3 regions of the Streptomyces sp. 3N207 genome follow, and region 1 is predicted to be linked to each of the others. Evidence: predicted binding sites of a transcription regulator. Region 1 holds the regulator's gene; each other region holds the start of a gene.
The links. The regulator HspR, encoded in region 1, represses chaperone genes until heat shock. The targets are predictions, from matches to a motif close to TTGAGNNNNNNNNNCTCAA.
Positions count from the first base shown of each region.

Region 2: lon (endopeptidase La) is a predicted target of HspR. The motif match lies at 2,219-2,237, and genes of this name have one in related genera.
Region 3: dnaK (molecular chaperone DnaK) is a predicted target of HspR. The motif match lies at 2,586-2,604, and genes of this name have one in related genera.

Region 1 covers NZ_JBQQBV010000012.1:74,473-79,073, forward strand. The annotation lists gene dnaK (molecular chaperone DnaK) at 1-73, shown strand, start outside; gene grpE (nucleotide exchange factor GrpE) at 70-807, shown strand; gene dnaJ (molecular chaperone DnaJ) at 835-2,046, shown strand; gene ACTWP9_RS19845 (heat shock protein transcriptional repressor HspR) at 2,048-2,521, shown strand; gene ACTWP9_RS19850 (D-alanyl-D-alanine carboxypeptidase family protein) at 2,819-3,727, opposite strand; gene clpB (ATP-dependent chaperone ClpB) at 3,919-4,601, shown strand, end outside.
Region 2 covers NZ_JBQQBV010000003.1:415,888-420,488, reverse strand. The annotation lists gene ACTWP9_RS07405 (ATP-binding protein) at 1-184, opposite strand, end outside; gene ACTWP9_RS07400 (response regulator transcription factor) at 206-1,003, opposite strand; gene ACTWP9_RS07395 (spermidine synthase) at 1,073-1,846, opposite strand; gene lon (endopeptidase La) at 2,260-4,601, shown strand, end outside.
Region 3 covers NZ_JBQQBV010000011.1:184,374-188,974, reverse strand. The annotation lists gene ACTWP9_RS19105 (LysE family translocator) at 1-528, shown strand, start outside; gene dnaK (molecular chaperone DnaK) at 648-2,519, opposite strand; gene ACTWP9_RS19095 (L,D-transpeptidase family protein) at 2,655-3,395, opposite strand; gene ACTWP9_RS19090 (phosphocholine-specific phospholipase C) at 3,565-4,601, opposite strand, start outside.

The DNA.
Region 1 (4,601 bases):
GGGCGGCGAGGATGACGTCGTGGACGCCGAGATCGTCGACGAGGACCAGAAGCCGAAGGATGGTGCGGCGTGACGGAGGAGACCGCGGGCTTCCAGGAGCCCGACGTTCCCGCCGACGCCGGTGAGCTGACCGATGCCGACCGGACCGCCGCCGAGCAGGAGGCGGCCGGTGCGGCGCCGCCGGCCGGCGAAGCGCAGGGCAGCGAGGCCGAAGTGAGCACGCAGGACCTGCGGGAGGCGGAAGGCGCTGGCCCGGAGGGCGAGGCCGCCGAGGGCGGGCAGGCCACCGAGCTGGAGGCCACCAGAAAGGCTCTCAACGAGCGCACCCAGGACCTGCAGCGGCTCCAGGCGGAGTTCCAGAACTACCGCCGCCGCGTCGAGCGGGACCGGGTGGCGGTCAAGGAGATCGCCGTCGCGAACCTGCTGACGGAGCTGCTGCCGGTGCTGGACGACATCGGCCGGGCGCGGGACCACGGCGAGCTGGTGGGCGGCTTCAAGTCGGTCGCCGAGTCGCTGGAGATGGTCGCGGCCAAGATGGGCCTGATGCAGTTCGGCAAGGAGGGCGAGCCCTTCGACCCGACGGTCCACGAGGCGCTGATGCACTCCTACTCTCCGGATGTCACGGAGACGACGTGCGTGCAGATCCTCCAGCCCGGGTACCGAATCGGCGAGCGGACCATCCGTCCCGCACGGGTAGGGGTCGCCGAGCCGCAGCCCGGTGCCGCAGGCGGTACGGGCGGCAAGGGTGAGGCCGGGGCCGAGGCACCGGCGGCTGAAGAGGAGAACGGTGGCCCGGACGAGGGCTGACCGCGTACGGGAGGAGGGACGTCGAGGATGAGTACCAAGGACTTCATCGAGAAGGACTACTACAAGGTCCTCGGCGTCCCCAAGGACGCTACCGAAGCCGAGATCAAGAAGGCGTACCGCAAGCTGGCCCGGGAGAACCACCCCGACGCCAACGCCGGTGACCCCAAGGCCGAGGAGCGCTTCAAGGACGCCTCCGAGGCGTACGACGTGCTCGGCGACCCCAAGCGGCGCAAGGAGTACGACGAGGCGCGCACCCTCTTCGGCAACGGAGCCCTCTTCGACAGGCAGGGTCGGCCGGGCGGCGGTCCGGGCGGCCCCGGCGGCGCCGGAACGTTCAACTTCGACCTGAGCGACCTGTTCGGTGGCGGTCAGGGCGGGGGCGGCGGTGTCGGCGGACCGGGCGGGTTCGGCGGCGGGCTCGGCGACGTCTTCGGCGGGTTGTTCAACCGCGGCGGCGCCGGGACCCGTACGCAGCCCAGGCGCGGCCAGGACATCGAGTCCGAGGTGACGCTCAGCTTCACCGAGGCGGTGGACGGGGCCACGGTCCCGCTGCGGATGTCCTCCAGCGCCGCGTGCAAGGAGTGCGCCGGTACGGGGGACAAGAACGGCACCCCGCGGGTCTGTCCCACCTGTGTGGGCACCGGGCAGGTCTCGCGTGGCACGGGCGGCGGCTTCTCGCTGACCGACCCGTGCGTGGACTGCAAGGGGCGTGGCCTGATCGCGCAGGACCCGTGCGACACCTGCAAGGGGTCCGGGCGGGCGACCAGTTCGCGCACGATGCAGGTCCGGATTCCCGCGGGCGTCACCGACGGGCAGCGCATCCGGCTGCGCGGCAAGGGCGCCCCGGGCGAGCGGGGCGGACCGGGCGGTGACCTGTATGTCGTCGTGCACGTCGACAAGCACCCGGTGTTCGGGCGCAAGGGCGACAATCTGACGGTCACCGTGCCGGTCACCTTCCCCGAGGCCGCGCTCGGCGGCGAGGTGAAGGTCCCCACGCTCGGCGGGCCGCCCGTCACCCTGAAGATCCCGCCGGGCACGCCGTCCGGGCGCACCATGCGGGCCCGGGGCAAGGGCGCGGTCCGCAAGGACGGAACCCGCGGCGACCTACTGGTGACAGTGGAGGTCGCGGTGCCCAAGAATTTGGACGACAAGGCGCAGGACTCCCTGGAGTCCTACCGGGACGCGACAGCGGGAGAGGATCCGCGGGCCGCGTTGTTCAAGGCAGCGAAGGGAGACTGAGGTGGACGGCCGGGACGGACGCAGACGAGCATTCGTGGCTGGGCGCTCTGCGGCGTACGAGCTGACGGACGAATCTCCGGTCTACGTCATCTCGGTCGCCGCTCAGCTCTCAGGTCTGCACCCGCAGACCCTGCGGCAGTACGACCGGCTGGGGCTGGTCTCGCCCGACCGCACGCCCGGGCGGGGCCGGCGCTACTCGGCGCGGGACATCGAGCAGCTGCGCGAGGTGCAGCGGCTCAGCCAGGACGAGGGCATCAACCTCGCCGGGATCAAGCGGATCATCGAGCTGGAGAACCAGGTCGCGGCGCTTCAGCAGCGGGTGGCAGAGCTGTCCGCCGCGGTCGAGGGCGCCGCGGCGGCGATGCAGCAGCGCGAGGCGCAGGTGCATGCCTCGTACCGGCGCGATCTGGTGCCGTACGAGGATGTGCGCTCCTCCAGCGCCCTGGTCGTCTGGCGCCCCAAACCGAGGGAGTAACCCCTCGGTCTCCCCGGAGCGCGGGCCGCGGCCCGCCGCCACCCGTTGTGGGCACTCGGTCCGCCCGAGGGGCTGGGGGAGGGTGGGCACAACGGGGCCGCAGACGCACGATCACCGCACCCGCGACCGGGGCCGGCGCCCGCCGGTGGGGGTGCGCCGCCGCTGCCGGGTGCCCCCGGTTGTGCCCACCCGTTCCGCCCTTGGCGGAACAGATGCCCACAACCGGGGGGCGGGGCTGGGCCCCGCAACGTGCCCACAACCGAGGGGGGGCTGGGCCCCGCAACGGCCAGTGAGGGCTTACTTGGCGAAGCCGTACGAGAGGAGCTTCCTGGCGTCCGTCGTACGGTTCGCGGCGGAGGAGGAGGCCAGCACGGTGCCGATCACCGTCTTGCCACCGCGCTTGGCGGCGAAGACGAGGCAGTACTTGGCTTCGGGCCCGGAGCCGGTCTTGACGCCGAGCGCCCCCGAGTAGCCGCCCAGCAGCGGATTGGTGTTGGTCCAGGACATAGTGCGGTAGCCGCCGCTCTTGGTGACCGTCTTCTGCTTGGTGGAGCGGGTCTTCACGATCGAGCGGAAGTTCGAGAAGCTCATCGCGTTGCGGGCGAGCTTCGTCAGATCGCGCGGGGTGGAGTAGTTGCTGCCCTTGCCGATGCCGTCGAACGAGTCGAAGTGCGTGTTCTTCAGGCCGAGGCTCCGGGCCGTGGTGTTCATCTGGCCGATGAAGGACTTCACCCGTGCCTTGCGGGTGCTGCCCTTGCCGAACGTGTCGGCGAGCGCATAGGCCGCGTCGCAGCCCGAGGGCAGCATCAGCCCGTAGAGCAGCTGGCGGACGGTGACCTTGTCGCCGACGATCAGCCGCGCAGAGGAGGCGGTGTTGCGGACGATGTAGTCGCTGTACGCCTTCTGGATGGTGACCTTGCGGTTCAGGTTGAGGTTCTTCTGGGCCAGCACCACCCGGGCGGTCATGATCTTGGTGGTCGAGCCGGTGGAGCGCCGGGTGTCGGCGGCCTTGGTGTAGAGGCTCTTCCCGGTGCCGCTGTTCATCGCATAGCCGCCGCGGGCGGTGATGGACGGCTTCTTCGCCGTGACGGCGGCAGCAGGGGACGCCGTGGCGGCCGGGGCGGCCAGCGCGCCCGTCGTCAGCACGGCTCCGGAGGTGAGCATCACCGTGGCGACACGGTGGATGCCAGCAATGCCAATCTTCACTTCTGTCAGCTCCAAATGCCGCTTCGAGGCGGCTCGTTGGGCGGGTACCCGGGTCCTGGAGCGGCCGGGAACTAAAGGCGATAGTAGACGTTTTTGCATTGAGCGGAATAGACTCAACTTGTTGCATGCTGTAGGTAGCAAGCGCCGATGGCGGAGCGCCTACGGACAGCACTGGAGGAGGAGCGCAGGAAGTGGACGCGGAGCTGACCAACAAGAGCCGGGACGCCATCAGCGCGGCCAACGACCGGGCGGTGACCGACGGCCACCCCGACATCACGCCGGCCCATCTGCTCCTCGCCCTGCTCACGGGCGAGGACAACGAGAACATCCAGGACCTGATTGCCGCCGTCGAGGCCGACCAGGCGGCGCTGCGCTCGGGCGCCGAGCGGCAGCTCGCGGCGCTCCCCACCGTGCAGGGCCGGACCGTCAGCCGACCGCAGGCCGACCGCGACCTGCTCGCCGTCATCGCGGACGCCGCACAGCGCGCCAAGGACCTCGGTGACAGCTTCGTCTCCACCGAGCATCTGCTGATCGCACTGGCCGCCAAGGGCGGAGCCGTCGCCGAACTGCTGAAGCAGCAGGGCGCCGACGACAGGAAGCTGCTGGACGCCTTCAGCGCGCAGCGCGGCAGCAGGCGCATCACCAGCCCGGATCCCGAGGGCACCTACAAGGCCCTGGAGAAGTTCGGCACCGACCTGACCGCCGCGGCCCGCGACGGCAAGCTGGACCCGGTCATCGGCCGGGACCAGGAGATCCGCCGCGTGGTGCAGGTGCTCTCCCGCCGTACGAAGAACAACCCCGTCCTCATCGGCGAGCCCGGCGTCGGCAAGACCGCCGTCGTCGAAGGGCTGGCCCAGCGCGTGGTGAAGGGCGA
Region 2 (4,601 bases), on a different contig from region 1:
CCGCCTTGACCGACCGGTAGGGGTCGACCGGGCGTAGACCCTCCCACAGCCGCTCCCACGCCTGTGCGCCGTGCCGGACGGCGGCCCGCTTGCAGCGGGCCAGCGCACGGTTCAGGAGGCGGGCCAGGGAGCGCGCGAGAGAGCGCGTACGGGCCGTCAGGGAGAAGGACACGGAAACGGACATCTCGCTCCGTCCCCTCCGCCGTCAGGAGCTCTCCGTCGCGGCGCCCGTCACGGGCGCCGCAGCGCCACCGTCCGGGCCCGGGGTCTCGAGGGCGTATCCGACACCGTGGACGGTGCGGATGCGCTCCGCGCCGATCTTGCGCCGTAGGGCCTTGATGTGGCTGTCGACGGTGCGGGTGCCGGAGGCGTCGGCCCAGTCCCACACCTCGGCCAGCAGCTGCTCGCGCGAGAGCACCGCGCGGGGCGAGTGCGCCAGGCACACCAGCAGGTCGAACTCGGTGGGGGTCAGATGCACGTCCTCACCCGTGACCCGCACCCGCCGCTGCGCGTGATCGATCTCCAGCTCCCCGAGCCGGAGTATGCCGCTGCGCGGCGTGTGCGCGGCCAGCGTCGCGCGCTCCACCCTGCGCAGCAGTACGTGCACCCGCGCCGCGACCTCCCGCATGGAGAACGGCTTGGTCATGTAGTCGTCGGCGCCCACACCGAGGCCGACCAGCATGTCCGTCTCGTCGTCCCGCGCCGTCAGCATCAGCACCGGCACCGGGCGCTGGGCCTGTACCCGGCGGCAGACCTCCAGGCCGTCGAAGCCGGGCAGCATCACATCCAGCACCAGCAGGTCCGGCTGCCACGCCTCGGCGGTGTCCACCGCAGCGGGCCCGTCGCCCGCCGTCTGCACCTGGAAGCCCTCGGCCCGCAGCCGTCGCGCGATGGCGTCGACGATGGTGGGGTCGTCCTCCACGACCAGGATGCGACGCTGGGCGCCCGGGGTGGTCGCGGCAGCAGCGCCGCCAGGTGTCTGAGTGGTGTTCTTCTGGTCCATACGACCCCGCCCCTGTGGCTCTTCCGGCTTTCCTGGGACAGCAGCGTAAGGGCCTGCTGACGGCTTCGGCTACGCCGGTCGTGCTGCGAAGTGGACCACGTCGGGGACGCCTCGGGCGACGGGGATCTCATCGGTCCTAACGCGGCAGAATCCCGCATTACGCAGACATCCCTCGAATGTCGGCGACGGTTGCGCCGACCACACGGCCAGTACGCCGCCGGGCGCGAGGGCCGCCCGGCAGGCGGTCAGCCCGGCGGGGGAGTAGAGGGAGGCGTTGTCGTCGGTGACCGTCCAGTCCGGGCCGTTGTCGATGTCCAGACACATGGCGTCGAAGCGTCGCCCGGCGGCCGCCGACTCGTGCACGTACGCCACCAGTTCGGCCTCCACCAGCTCCGTACGGGCGTCGGCCAGCGCCTGGCCGGAGATCGCGGAGAGCGGCCCTGTACGGTGCCAGTCGAGGATCGCGGGTTCCCGCTCGACGACGCTGATCCGGCCCCAGCGCGGCTCGCCCGCCGCCTCGGCCAGCGAGAAACCGACCCCCAGTCCGCCGATGAGCAACCGCGGTCCGGCCCGCCCGGCCAGCTCGTCCAGCGCCGCACGCACCAGCAGCCGCTCCGAGCGTCCGTCGGAGGTGTCCATCAGGAAGCACCCGTTGGCGATGATCTCGTAGTGCGCCCCCCGCTGCCGCAGCACCACCTCACCGTAGGGACCGTCCCGCCGCTCCACGGTGACCGGCGACCCGGGGGCCGACGGTCCGGTGACCGGCGACCCGGTGGCTGGCGGTCCGGCGGTCGGCGCCGACTCCCGGACCGCTGAGATCGGAGCACTGGCTGACTTCGACATGGGGGCAGGGTAGGACGATCGCCGTCGATCCTCGATGTCCTTCGCAGTTCGAGTCTGCGAGCTGGACGCCAGACGGTGACATAGGCGGCCGGGAGCCGGGAGCGATCACGTGGGTGGCGTCTGTGGACGGCGAGCTCGTGGGCACGTCCGAGCTGGGAGAGCGCGGTCGTCTTCCTGGTGCCCGAGGCGCCGCTGATGATGCCCCGGCGGGCGGAGACCTGCTGGCGGTTGAGCTGGATCAGCAGCGCCGGACTTCCTGAGACCCCTCGCAACGTTGCACCGGACCTCGCAAGGTTCACCTGCAAAGGACATCGATCGCTGACAGCGAACAGATCTCCCGGAAGCAGGGGAACATACGCAGCCTCAAAAGCATTGAGTGGGTATTACTCAACTTGCCTGCCTAGGGAGAGATCATGGCTGCTGAGTCCCTGGAGTCCACACCGCTCACCCTGCCTGTGCTGCCCATCGACGCCGAGGACGGCGTGGTGCTGCCGGGAATGGTGGTGCCGCTGGATCTCTCGGACAGCGACGTGAGGGCCGCCGTCGATGCCGCGAAGTCAGCGGCCTCGGACGCGCCGGACGGTGCGAAGCCCCGGGTGCTGCTGGTCCCACGGGTTGAGGGCAACTACGCCGAGATCGGCGTGGAGGGCCGGGTGGAGCAGATCGGACGCCTCGCCGACGGCGACCCCGGCGCACTCATCCGCGGTCTGCGCCGGATCCGCGTCGGCACCGGGACGACAGGGCCCGGAGCCGCACTGTGGGTGGAGGGCGCGCCGGTCACCGAAACCGTGCCCGACCCCCTGCCCGGCCAGGTCGCCGAGCAGATGAAGGAGTACAAAGCCCTCATCACCGACTGGCTGCGCAAGCGCGGGGCCTGGCAGGTCGTGGACCGGGTGCAGCAGATCGACGACGTCGGCCAGCTCGCCGACAACGCCGGCTACTCCCCGTTCCTGTCCACCGAGCAGAAGCTGCAGCTGCTGGAGACCACCGAACCGGTCGAGCGGCTGAGGATCGCCACGGCCGCACTGCGCGAGCACCTGGCCGAGCAGGACGTGGCCGAGTCCATCGCCAAGGACGTCCAGGAGGGCGTCGACAAGCAGCAGCGCGAGTTCCTGCTGCGCCGCCAGCTGGATGCCGTCCGCAAGGAACTGGCCGAGCTGAACGGCGACCCCGAGGACGAGAGCGAGGACTACCGGGCCCGCGTCGAGGCTGCCGACCTGCCCGAGGAGGTCAAGAAGGCCGCCCTCAAGGAGGTCGACAAGCTGGAACGCTCCAGCGACCAGTCGCCGGAGGGCAGCTGGATCCGCACCTGGCTCGACACCGTCCTGGAGATGCCCTGGAACGAGCGCACCGAGGACGCCTACGACATCTCCGGCGCGCAGGCCGTCCTGGACGCCGACCACGCCGGGCTGCAGGACGTCAAGGAGCGCATCACCGAGTACCTGGCTGTCCGCAAGCGGCGCGCCGAGCGCGGCCTCGGTGTCGTCGGCGGGCGTCAAACAGACACTGCCGCGCGCAGCGCGTCCACAACGGGTGGTGGTGGGCGACGGGCGGGCGGAGGGGCGGTGCTGGCGCTGACCGGGCCTCCCGGGGTGGGGAAGACCTCGCTCGGTGCAAGCGTCGCCCGCGCGATGGGCCGTAAGTTCGTCCGGGTCGCGCTCGGCGGCGTCCGGGACGAGGCGGAGATCCGCGGCCACCGGCGTACCTACGTCGGCGCCCAGCCCGGCCGTATCGTCCGTGCCATCAAGGAAGCCGGTTCGATGAACCCGGTCGTGCTGCTGGACGAAGTCGACAAGGTCGGCTCCGACTTCCGCGGTGACCCGGCAGCGGCGCTGCTGGAGGTGTTGGACCCGGCGCAGAACCACACCTTCCGGGACCACTACCTGGAGGTCGAGCTCGATCTGTCGGACGTCGTCTTCCTGGCCACCGCCAACGTCCTGGAGGTCATCCCGCAGCCGCTGCTCGACCGGATGGAGGTCGTCGAGCTCGACGGGTACACCGAGCACGAGAAGATCACCATTGCCCGGGACCACCTGCTGCCCCGCCAGCTGGAGCGGGCAGGGCTGGAGAGCGGTGAGGTCACCTTCGAGGAGGCAGCACTGCGCAAGCTCGCCGCCGAGTACACCCGTGAGGCGGGCGTCCGCTCCCTGGAGCGGTCGGTCCAGCGGGTGTTGCGCAAGGTGGCGGCCAAGCACCAGCTGGGCGAGGCCGAGCTGCCCTACACCGTCGGGGACGACGTGCTGCGTGAGCTGATCGGCCGCCCGCGGCACACCCCTGAGGCCGCACAGGATCCGGCGGAGCGCCGTACGGCGGTGCCGGGCGTGGCTACTGGGCTGGCCGTCACTGGTTCAGGGGGTGACGTTCTCTTCGTGGAGGCGTCGCTCGCCGACCCCGAGACGGGTGCCTCCGGGCTCACCCTGACCGGCCAGCTCGGCGACGTGATGAAGGAGTCCGCGCACATCGCCCTCTCCTACCTGCGCTCGCGCGGCGCGGAGCTGGAGCTGCCGGTCGGCGATCTGAAGGAGCGCGGCATCCATCTGCATGTGCCCGCGGGTGCCGTGCCCAAGGACGGACCCAGCGCCGGCATCACCATGACGACGGCCCTGGCCTCGCTGCTCAGCGGTCGTCAGGTGCGGCCCGAGGTGGCGATGACCGGTGAGGTCTCACTGACGGGGCGGGTGCTGCCCATCGGCGGCGTCAAGCAGAAGCTCCTGGCCGCGCACCGCGCCGGGGTGACCACGGTGATCATCCCGAA
Region 3 (4,601 bases), on a different contig from region 1:
AACGGCCGGCGGACCGGCATGGCCGCGGTGCTGGGCAACGAGTGCGGGGTGCTGCTGTGGGGCCTTGCCGCGGCGTGCGGGCTCTCGGTCCTGCTGCTGGCCTCGCAGGTCGCTTACGACGTCATACGGATCACCGGCGCGGCTGTTCTGGTCTGGATGGGGGCGCGGGCGCTGTGGCAGGCGCGGCGGGTCGCGGGGCCGGTCGGGGAACCGGTGGAGACGGCGTCGGTGTCGTACCGGCGGGCGTTCTGGCAGGGGCTGGTCACCAACTTCGCCAATCCCAAGGCGGGCCTGTTCGCCGTCTCCTTCCTGCCGCAGTTCGTGCCCGACGGCGCCCCCGTCCTCCCGACGCTGCTCGCCCTCTCGGTGATCTGGGTCGTGGTCGACCTGATCTGGTACCTGCCGTTGATCGCCCTGGCCGGGCGGGTCGGCGGAGTGCTGCGGCGGCAGTCCGTACGGCGCCGGATGGAACAGATCTCCGGCACCGTCCTGGTCGGCCTCGGCATCCGGCTGGCCGTCGACGCCTGACCTTGCCCGGCATGGGGCAGCGCAGGGGCACGCGCCCCGAAGGGGCGCGGGGAACTGCGCGAGGAACCACAACGCACCCGCAGCCTGCGGACATCAGGCAGGGGCACCCCTCTCCAGACTCAGTCCGAGCCGCGCTTGTCGTCGTCGACAATCTCCGCGTCCACGACATCGCCCTCCGCACCGGTGCCGTCCGGGCCGGGGGCGGCGGGGCCCGGGGTGGCGCCGGGCTGGGCGCCTGCGTAGATGGCCTGGCCCAGCTTCTGGCTGACCGTACTGACGCGCTCGGTGGCGGCGCGGATCGCCGCGGTGTCGTCGCTGTCGGCGGACTCCGCCTTCAGCTTCTCCTTGAGGTCACCGACCGCTGCCTCGACCTCGGACCGGGTGTCCGCGGGGACCTTGTCCTCGTTCTCCGCGAGGAACTTCTCGGTCTGGTGGACGAGGGTCTCGGCCTGGTTGCGGGTCTCGGCGGCCTCGCGCCGGCGGCGGTCCTCGTCGGCGTGCTGCTCGGCCTCCCGCATCATGCGGTCGATCTCTTCCTTCGGCAGGCTGGAGCCGCCGGTGACCTGCATCTTCTGTTCTCTGCCGGTCCCCTGGTCCTTGGCGGAGACATGCATGATTCCGTTGGCGTCGATGTCGAAGGCGACCTCGATCTGCGGTACGCCACGGGGCGCCGGCGGGAGCCCGGTGAGCTCGAACATGCCGAGCTTCTTGTTGTACGCGGCGATCTCCCGCTCGCCCTGGAAGACCTGCACGTTCACCGAGGGCTGGTTGTCCTCGGCGGTGGTGAAGATCTCCGAGCGCCGGGTGGGGATCGTGGTGTTCCGCTCGATCAGCTTGGTCATGACGCCGCCCTTGGTCTCGATACCGAGGGACAGCGGGGTGACGTCCAGCAGCAGGACGTCCTTGACCTCGCCCTTGAGCACACCCGCCTGGAGGGCGGCGCCGATGGCCACGACCTCGTCCGGGTTGACGCCCTTGTGCGGTTCCTTGCCGGTGAGGTTCTTCACCAGATCCGTCACCGCGGGCATCCTGGTCGAACCGCCGACCAGGATCACGTGGTCGACGGCGGAGACGCTGATCCCCGCGTCCCGGACCGCGCTGTGGAACGGGCCTTCGCACCGTTCGAGCAGGTCCGAGGTCAGCTGCTCGAACTGCGCGCGGGTGAGCCTCTCGTCCAGGTGCAGCGGCCCCTCGGACGAGGCGGTGATGTACGGCAGGTTGATCGTCGTCTCGGTCGTGGCGGACAGTTCGATCTTCGCTTTCTCGGCCGCCTCACGCAGCCGCTGCACCGCCATCTTGTCCTGGGCCAGATCGACGCCGTAGTTGTTCTTGAACTGCTTCGTCAGATGATCGACGACCCGCTGGTCCCAGTCGTCACCGCCCAGATGGGTGTCGCCGGAGGTGGACTTCACCTCGACGACGCCCTCGCCGATCTCCAGCAGCGAGACGTCGAAGGTGCCACCGCCCAGGTCGAAGACGAGGACCGTCTGGTCGTTCTCCTTGTCCAGTCCGTAGGCGAGCGCGGCGGAGGTCGGCTCATTGATGATCCGCAGGACGTTCAGCCCGGCGATCTCGCCTGCTTCCTTGGTGGCGGTGCGCTGGGAGTCGTTGAAGTAGGCGGGCACGGTGATGACGGCGTCCGTCACCTCGTCCCCGAGGAACGCTTCTGCGTCCCGCTTGAGCTTCTGCAGCACCCGCGCGGAGATCTCCTGCGCGGTGTACTGCTTGCCGTCCACACTGCCGGACGCCGGGAAGCGCCAGTCCGGCTCGCCCACGTGCCGCTTCACCGAGCGTGCTGTGCGCTCCACGTTGGTCACGGCCTGCCGCTTGGCGACCTCCCCCACCAGCACTTCGCCGCCCTTGGCGAACGCCACCACCGACGGCGTCGTCCGGGCGCCTTCCGCATTCGTGACGACGGTGGGCTCGCCACCCTCCAGGACGGAGACCACCGAGTTGGTCGTACCGAGATCGATTCCGACTGCGCGTGCCACCTCAATCTCCTCTCCTGCGTCCCCACCGTTGCCGCTCTCCGGGTGCCTCTATATCTTGCATAAAAGTTGAGTCACCCACTGTCAAGTGAGAGCGCTTCCGGACCCAGATCCGCCCCCGCCCCTGTGGAGGGCTCCTCACGACGCCGGCTTGCGGCCCCAGATACGAACGGTGTCGCCGATCCGCATCCATCTCCACAGGTTTTCCGCGTCCTCGTAGCGGAGGTTGACGCAGCCGTGGGAGCCGGGCGGGCTGTAGATGTTCTTGTGCGTGCCGTGGAAAGCCTGGCCGCGGCTGAAGTACTGGCTGAACGGCATCTTCTGGCGGTACTGGGCCGAGTAGTCGAACCGCACCCGGCGCACGATACGGAACCGGCCGGTGCGCGTCTCGTACCCTCGGGCGCCGCTGCGGGCCGGCATCGCGCGGAGGACGACCTTGCGCCCCTTGAGCAGCCACATCACCTGGTGGGTCAGATCGAGACAGGCCACCCGGCCGCGGGCCGGCGGACAGTGCTTGTCCGCCAGCAGCTTCTCCGGATGCCCCGCCGCCCAGCGCACGTACAGCGCCCGATAGGTGGCTGGGGACGCGAAGCCGTCCGCGGGCAGCACGCCCTCCTGCTCCTGGAACCGCTGGATCGCCGCGCAGTCCTGCTGCGACTGCCGGCCGTCCACCGGGAGACCCAGATATCTCTCGACCTGCCGCTGTTGCGGGCCGGTCCTCATGGAGCACGCTCGTTGTTCGCCCTGGTCCTCCCCCTCCGAGTGCGGGGCGACGAGCGCCTGGGAGGGTGCGGCTTCGGCCAGGCCGAGCAGCAACAGCAGCGCGAGGGCGGGCACCTGGGCCTTACGCGCGGGGAAAGGGAAATTCTTCGGTGGCATGCACGGGCATCTGCCCCCGATGCTGCGCAGGCAGCACGGAACCCGGCGGATTCACCTGACCGCCGCACACGGGTTCCCCCTTTCCCTCCCCGCCCGGAGCGGTTCCGGGCGGGAGGGGAGTTCCGGGTGCGGCGGGTCGGCTCCGGGTGGGGCGGGGCGGCGAGAGAGGTCAGTCCGTCAGCGTGGCCGGGTCGCTGACGCCCACCTCGCCGGTCTCGACGTGGCCGACGAGGCGGCGCTGCCAGTCCGCGTCCGTGTCGGAGGTGACGGTCAGGTCGTACCAGCGCTTGCTGTCCCGCAGGCTCACGGTGCGCACGACCGTGGCTCCCGCGCGCACCTTGTGGGTCTCCTTGGCGCCGCCGTATGCGTTGGCCACCGTGAGACCGCAGTCGGTGTCGCCCGCGTTGGTGAGGGTCAGCTCGAGGTCGCCGCTCTTGGCGAGGTGCCGCGCCGTCACCTCCGGGCCCGGCTGCTTGCCCGGGCCCTTGAAGGTGCGCAGGAAGCCGTTCGGGCCGTGCGCCGTGAGGTCGTAGCTGCCGCCGGAGTGGGCGGTGTTCCAGGTGTCGGACAGCTGCTTGCCCGCCTCGGTGCTGTAGGTCCAGGGGCCGTCGGTGCGGTTGGCGGAGGTGACGAGGAAGAAGGCGCCCGCTGACTTGCCGCCGCCGAAGGTGAGCGTGAACTTCCCGTCCGCCGTCTTGGCCGCACCGTCCACCAGCGGCGCGTACGGCAGCGGACGGGTGGGCCGGGAGCCCGCCTCCTGCTTGGGCAGCACCGGTTTGGCCGGCGGCTTGGGCACATAGTCGTCGTGCCGCTCCTTGTCCGGCGGCTCATAGGCGTCGGTGTCCGGCAGTTCGGCCGGGTCGGTGTCCTTGAGGGTGAAGTCGAACGCCGAGGTCAGATCGCCGCACAGGGCCCGCCGCCAGGGCGAGATGTGGGGCTCGTGCACTCCGAAGCGGCGCTCCATGAAACGGAGGATGGAGGTGTGGTCGAACAGTTCGGAGCACACATAGCCGCCGGTGCTCCAGGGCGAGACGACCAGCATCGGCACGCGCTGGCCGAAGCCGTAGGGCCCGGGCGCGTAGCCGGAGACGCCGCCCTGGTAGTAGTCCGGCGCGGTGTCCACGGTGGACCGGCCCTGGGCCGCGGAGGCCGGCGGGTAGGGCGGGACGACGTGGTCGAAGTAGCCGTCGTTCTCGTCGTAGGTGA